Regions from separate parts of the Agromyces sp. GL_144 genome, predicted to be linked through region 2. Evidence: riboswitches for the same ligand, from Rfam matches in the RefSeq annotation. Region 2 holds a riboswitch; the other holds the start of a gene.

Region 1 (3,396 bases), 1.8 Mb from region 2:
CTCGAGCGGGCGACCGCTGCCGAATAGCCGCGCGCCGGACGCGGGCGGTGCCGGACCGATCGGTCCGGCACCGCCCGCGTCGTGTTCGGGGCCGGCTCGCGGCATCCGCCCGGCGAACTCCGCGTCGAGGTCCTGCGCGGCGTTCGGGGGCGGCGACCGATGACGGTGGCGTGGCGTAGGGTCGCAACGTGAGCAAGCAGGACGGCTCGTCGAGGCAGGTCACCACGGGGCCGGTCGACGATTCGGCGACCCCGATCCTGCACGTCGACATGGACGCGTTCTTCGTCTCGGTCGAGCTGCTCTCCCGGCCGGAGCTCAGGGGCAAGCCGGTGCTCGTCGGCGGCACGGCAGGTCGGGGGGTCGTGGCGGCCGCGAGCTACGAGGCCCGCCGCTACGGCGTGAACTCGGCCATGCCCATGTCGGTCGCGCTGCAGCGGTGTCCCAACGCGATCGTGCTGCGCGGCAACTATCCGGCGTACTCCGAGTACTCCAAGCGGGTGATGCACATCTTCGAGCAGATCACCCCGCTCGTCGAGCCGCTCTCGATCGACGAGGCGTTCCTCGACGTCTCGGGCGCCAGGCGACTGCACGGCACGCCCGCCGAGATCGCGTGGACCATCCGCGACCGCGTGCAGCGCGAGACCGGGCTCACCTGCTCCATCGGGGTCGCCGCCACCAAGTACGTCGCGAAGGTCGCCTCGAGCCGGGCCAAGCCCGACGGCATGCTCGTGGTTCCGGCGCACGAGACGGTCGCGTTCCTGCATCCGCTCCCGGTCTCGGCGCTCTGGGGCGTGGGCAGGGTCACCGAAGAGACGCTGGCGCGCATCGGGCTCCGCACCATCGGCGACGTCGCGTCGATGCCGTCCGACGCCCTGGTCCGAGCCGTCGGACCCGCCCTCGCGGGCCGACTCGCGCGCCTCGCCGCCGGCGACGATCCGCGCGAGGTGCACACGACCCGCACCGAGCGCAGCATCGGGCACGAGCAGACGTTCGGTCACGACCTGACCGACCCGATCGTGATCCGCCGCGAACTGCTGCAGCTCTCGGGCAACGTCGCCGTGCGCCTGCGCAAGGCCGGGCTCGTCGCGCGCACCGTGTCGCTGAAGCTCCGGTACGGCGACTTCCGCACGCTGACCCGGTCCCGCACCCTCGCCGAGCCGACCGATGTCGCGCGGCGCATCTACGACGAGGCGTCCGAGGCGCTCGAGGGCCTCATCGGCGATGGCGCGCGCGTGCGACTCATCGGCGTGCGCGCCGAGAACCTCCGCGAGTCCGGCACGGGCGCGATGCTCTGGGATCCTGACGAAGAGTGGCGCGACGCCGAGCGCACGATCGATCAGGTGACGGCCCGGTTCGGGCGCGACGCGGTGCGACCGGCGGCACTCGTGCAGCGCGAGCGCGACCGCGATCAGCGCCGGGCGGAGCAGCGCGAACAGCGGCGCGGTCCGCAGCCCGAGGAGCCGTTCGATCCGAACGCCGCGGCGTGGGGCTGGTAGCCCGAGGCCCGCGCGGGTAGCGTGGCCACATGGCTGAACTCGTGCTGGACCTTGCAGACACCGTCGCCGGCGTGGGCGTGAAGACCGCCTACGGCGAGACCATCGACATCGACGGCGTCAAAGTCGTGCCGGTGGCCCTCGGCTACTACGGCTTCGGCGCCGGCAGCGGCGGCACGGGCGAAGAGCTCCAGGGCAGCGGTGGCGGCGGAGGAGGTCTCTCGGTGCCGCTCGGCGCCTACGTCGGCGAAGCGGGGCGTGTGAGGTTCGAGCCGAACATCATCGGGCTCGTCCTCGTCGCGACGCCGTTCATCTTCGTCGTCGGCCACGCCCTGAAGTCGGTCATCCGCGCGCTCAAGCGCTGAGCCGGGGCATCCGTCTCCCTCCGACTCGCCTCATTGCGCCTCCGGTGAACGTGAGGGATCGTCTGCGTGTACGCTGATCTCGAACACGGGAGTCCGGTGAGCCGGGCTGAGAGGAAGGTCCTCAACCTTCGACCGTCGAACCTGATCTGGGTCATGCCAGCGCAGGGAGGCATTCGCATCTCATTACCCGTGCCACTTTCATCGAGAGAGAGGGCACGACACGTGCACGCATCATCAACGTCACCGGCCGCATCCGCGGCATCCATCACCTCTGCACGCCCCGAGCGTCCGAACCTGCGCTGGCGGGTCGTCGACATCGTCGTCGCGAGCGTCGTCGGCGTCGCCGTCGGCGTGGTCTTCTGGGCCTGGGGCGTGATCTGGGGGCCGATCTCGGCACCCATCGAGGCGCTGCTTCCCGGACTCCAGGCAGCACCGGCGGCCCTGTGGGTCATCGCCGGCGTGCTCGGCGGCCTCATCATCCGCAAGCCGGGTGCCGCGCTCTACACCGAGCTCGTCGCGGCGATCGTCTCGGCGCTCATCGGCAGCCAGTGGGGCGGCCTGCTGACGATCGAGTCCGGACTCGTGCAGGGCCTCGGCGCCGAACTCGTCTTCGCGATCTTCCTCTACCGCTACTGGCGGTTCCCGGCAGCACTGCTGGCCGGTGCCGCCGCCGGGCTCGCGATGGCCATCAACGACCTCGTGCTCTACTACGCGGGCGCCGCACCGCTGTTCGCGACCGTCTACACGGTCTCCGCGGTGCTCGGCGGAGCGGTCATCGCCGGCGGCCTCTCGTGGCTCGCCGTGCGCGGTCTGGCACGCGCAGGGGCGCTCGATCGATTCGCATCCGGGCGCGAGCACCGGGTGGTCTGACGTGTCGGGCGGCGAATCCATCGCGCGCACGGCACCGGCTGCGATCTCGGCCCGTGGTTGGGGCTGGCGGCACGCCGGACGCCGGTCGGCCGCGGTGCAGGGGCTCGACCTCGACATCCGTCCCGGGGAGCGCGTGCTGCTCCTCGGCGCCTCGGGTGCCGGAAAGTCGACCCTGCTGCACGGCATCGCCGGCGTGCTCGGCGGCGACGAAGACGGCGAGGCGCTCGGCGAGCTGCTCGTCGACGGTGGGCGACCGTCGGCCGCGCGCGGGCGGTCGGGCCTCGTGCTGCAGGACCCCGATGCGCAGGTCGTCATGGCCCGCGTCGGCGACGACGTCGCCTTCGGGCTCGAGAACCTCGCCGTTCGCCGCGAGGAGATCTGGCCGCGCGTGAGACGGGCACTCGCGGCCGTCGGCCTCGACCTGCCGCTCGAGCACTCGACCGCCGAGCTCTCAGGCGGGCAGCGTCAGCGGCTCGCGCTCGCGGGCGTGCTCGCGATGCGACCGGGCCTCATCCTGCTCGACGAGCCGACCGCGAACCTCGACCCCGAGGGCGTGCGAGACGTGCGCGACGCGGTCGCCCGCGTCGCCGACGAGACCGGGGCGACCCTCGTCGTCATCGAGCATCGTGTGTCGGTGTGGCTTCCGGTCGTCGATCGCGTGGTGGTGC
Region 2 (3,396 bases):
GCCGCGGGCGCGATCCTCGTGCTGCCCCCCGAGGAGACCGCCGAACTCGCACGGCTGAGCCGGCACGGCTTCCCCTTCGTCATCGTCGACCCCCGCACGAGCGCGCCCGACGGATCGGTCGTCATCTCGGCGGCGCACCACCAGGGCGCGCGGGCGCTCACGACGCACCTCGTCGGGCTCGGTCACCGGCGCATCGGCGTGCTCGCCGGCCCGACCGAGTGGCTCGTGAGCCGCGAGCGCCTGACGGGGCACACCGCGGCGCTCGCCGACGTGGGCGTGCTGCAGGACCCGTCACTCGTCGCGTCCGTCGAGCCGACCATCGACGAGGGCCATGACGCCGCTCGACGCCTGCTCGCCCGCGAGAACCCGCCGACCGCGCTGGTCTGCTTCAACGACAAGGTCGCCGTCGGGGCGATGCACGCGGCCCAGCAGGCGGGGTTGCAGGTGCCGGCGGATGTCTCGATCGTCGGCTTCGACGACAGCGACCTCGCTCGCGCGACGACGCCGGAGCTCACGACCGTGCGCCAGCCGCTCGCCGAGATGGGGCGCGTCGCCGTCGCGCGCCTGCTGCGACTCGTCGACCGGCAGCCCATCGACGCCCTGCACGTCGAACTCGGCACGAGCCTCGTCGTGCGCGCGTCGAGCGGGCCGGCGCGCGGGGTGTGACAACCCCGCCGGGCCCGCGGAGGAACGGCCACGGGGGCGATCGACCGAGTGGAGATCGTCCGACGGACGATCGCCGACCCGGCGGGGCGTTGCGAGAACCGTAGTCGGCGCTTCCGCCGACCACCACAGCTCGCGGTGCGTTCGCCCTCGAACTGGGGGGCCGAGCGCAGCGCCCGGCGATGGGCGGAGCAGACGCGCGGAGCGCGGAGCGCTGGGCGCTGGGCGCGGGGCGCGGGGCGCGCCGCCATCTCGCCGACTGCTGCGAGTCCCGGGGGTGTCGCACCGCAGACGTCCGGTACTTCGGTACTTCGGTACTTCGGTACCGAACCAGCGGAGACGATCCCGTGCCGCGAGACCTCCGGCTCGGCCGAGACCGGATGACGGCGCCGCGTCAACCCCGCGCCGCGGCATCCGTCACGCCGGTAAGCTGGCCGGCAGTGACACGGGGTGCCGCGCGCCCGCCCGATCAGGCAAGCGCGGCTGAGAACACACCCGTCGAACCTGATCTAGTTCGAACTAGCGAAGGGATGTCGCGTGAGCGATCGCCTGTCCACCGACCCTGTCCACGACGCCGAGCGCGCCCGCGGCGCCGCACCGGCGCAGGCCGCACCGGCGCAGGCCGCACCGGCGCAGGCCGCACCGGCGCAGCCCGCCGACGCCGCCGACCTGGCGGCGGCGAGCGCGCGGCTGCTCGCGAGCCTGCGGGAGTCCGCGCCGCTCGTGCACTGCATCACGAACAGCGTGGTCACCAACTTCACGGCGAACGCGCTGCTCGCGGTCGGTGCGGCACCGGCGATGGTCGACATCCGCGTCGAGGCGGGCCTGTTCGCCGGCATCGCCTCGGGGCTGCTCGTGAACCTCGGCACCCCGCACGAGGAGCAGCGCGACGCCGCCCGCGAGGCCGTGGCCGCGGCATCCGCTGCCGGCACGCCATGGGTGCTCGACCCCGTCGCCATCGGCGCGCTGCCGGTGCGCACCGCGCTCGCGCATGAGCTCGTCGCACAGCGGCCGACCGCGATCCGCGGCAACGCGAGCGAGATCATCGCGCTCGCGGGCGCCGGCGCCGGCGGTCGCGGCGTCGATGCCGCCGACAGCACGGACGCCGCCGCCGTGGCGGCCACCCATCTCGCCCTGACGCACGCATCGGTGGTCGCCGTCTCGGGCCCCGTCGACCTCATCACCGACGGGCGTCGCACCGCCCGTATCGCGAACGGCGACGCCGTGCTCACGCGCATCACCGGCGGCGGCTGCGCGCTCGGCGCCGTGACGGCGGCCTTCCTCGGCGCGAGCCGCGGCACGGGCGACACGCACGACGTGTTCGCGGCGACCGTCGCCGCGACGGTCGTCTACACGGTCGCCGCCGAGATCGCCGCCGCCGCCTCGGCCGGCCCCGGCACGTTCGGGCCCGCGTTCCTCGACGCGCTCGCCCTCGTCACGCCCGAGACGGTCGCCGCACGCGCGAACATCACGGTGACGGATGCCGCGACACGGCCGCCGGCCGCGATCGCAGACGCTGCCCCCGCGAACGTCGGAGCACCCGAATGAACACGCGCGCGAGGCTCGACCTCTCGATCACCCTCGTCACGGATGCCGCGCTCTGCGGGCCGCGCGGCGTCGTCTCCGTCGTGGCCGCCGCCGTCGACGGCGGCGTGCGCGTCGTGCAGCTGCGCGACAAGACCGCGAGCGACGACGACGTGCTGCGTCAGCTCGAGGAGCTCGCCGCCGTGATCGACGGCCGCGCGGCGCTGCTCGTGAACGACCGCGTCGACGTCGCCGTCGCGGCGCGCAAGCGCGGACTGCCCGTGCACGGCGTGCACCTCGGGCAGGGCGACACCGCGGCATCCGTCGCTCGCGAGCGGCTCGGCGACTCGGCGATCATCGGACTCACCGCGAACACCGCCGAGCACCTCGCGACCCTGCGGCGCATGCCCCGGCGCGACGTCGACTACCTCGGCGTCGGCGTCATCCGGCCGACCACGACCAAGCCCGACCATCCGCCGGCGCTCGGCATCGACGGGTTCGCGCGGTTCGCCGCCGAGGCGGAACTGCCCTGCGTCGCCATCGGCGGCATCACGCTGGCGGATGTCGCGGCCCTCCGTCACTCGGGCGCGGCCGGGGTGGCCGTCGTGTCGGCGATCTGCGCCGCGGACTCCCCGCGCGACGCCGCCGAGGCGTTCGTCGCGGCATGGAGCGCCCGATGAGCGCGGTCGCGCGCCGCGTGCCGCGCGTGCTCAGCATCGCGGGCAGCGACCCGTCGGGGGGCGCCGGCATCCAGGCCGACCTCAAGTCGATCGCCGCCGTCGGCGGCTACGGCATGTCGGCGATCACGGCCCTGACCGCGCAGAACACGCGCGGCGTTCGCGGCGTGCACGTGCCGCCGTCGGCGTTCCTCGCCGAGCAGCTCGACGCCATCGCCGACGACATCACGGTCGACGCGGTCAAGATCGGCATGCTCGCGAACGCCGAGGTGATCGGGGTCGTCGCCGAGTGGCTGCGGCGCACCGAGGTGCCGGTCATCGTGCTCGACCCCGTCATGGTGGCCACGAGCGGCGACCGGCTGCTCGACGCCGACGCCGAGGCGGCCCTGCGCGACCTGCTCCCCCTCGCCGACCTCATCACCCCGAACCTGCTCGAGCTCGGCGTGCTGGCGGGCACCGAGCCCGCCGCGACCTGGGCCGACGCGATCACGCAGGCCGAGGCGGTCTCCGCCGCCACGGGCGCCCGCGTGCT

Evidence for each region. Region 2 has a riboswitch for thiamine pyrophosphate ahead of thiM (hydroxyethylthiazole kinase). Riboswitches for the same ligand answer to the same signal wherever they lie in the genome.
Region 1: another riboswitch for thiamine pyrophosphate. It lies ahead of AC3IPY_RS08655 (ECF transporter S component); the one in region 2 lies ahead of thiM (hydroxyethylthiazole kinase).

The regions. Positions count from the first base shown of each region.
Region 1 covers NZ_CM174399.1:1,926,133-1,929,528, forward strand. Annotated here, with positions in the region: gene gatB (Asp-tRNA(Asn)/Glu-tRNA(Gln) amidotransferase subunit GatB) at 1-27, shown strand, start outside; gene AC3IPY_RS08645 (DNA polymerase IV) at 189-1,496, shown strand; gene AC3IPY_RS08650 (hypothetical protein) at 1,526-1,858, shown strand; TPP riboswitch at 1,943-2,043, shown strand; gene AC3IPY_RS08655 (ECF transporter S component) at 2,081-2,728, shown strand; gene AC3IPY_RS08660 (ABC transporter ATP-binding protein) at 2,730-3,396, shown strand, end outside.
Region 2 covers NZ_CM174399.1:3,691,477-3,694,872, forward strand. Annotated here, with positions in the region: gene AC3IPY_RS16960 (LacI family DNA-binding transcriptional regulator) at 1-666, shown strand, start outside; TPP riboswitch at 1,100-1,211, shown strand; gene thiM (hydroxyethylthiazole kinase) at 1,333-2,211, shown strand; gene thiE (thiamine phosphate synthase) at 2,208-2,867, shown strand; gene thiD (bifunctional hydroxymethylpyrimidine kinase/phosphomethylpyrimidine kinase) at 2,864-3,396, shown strand, end outside.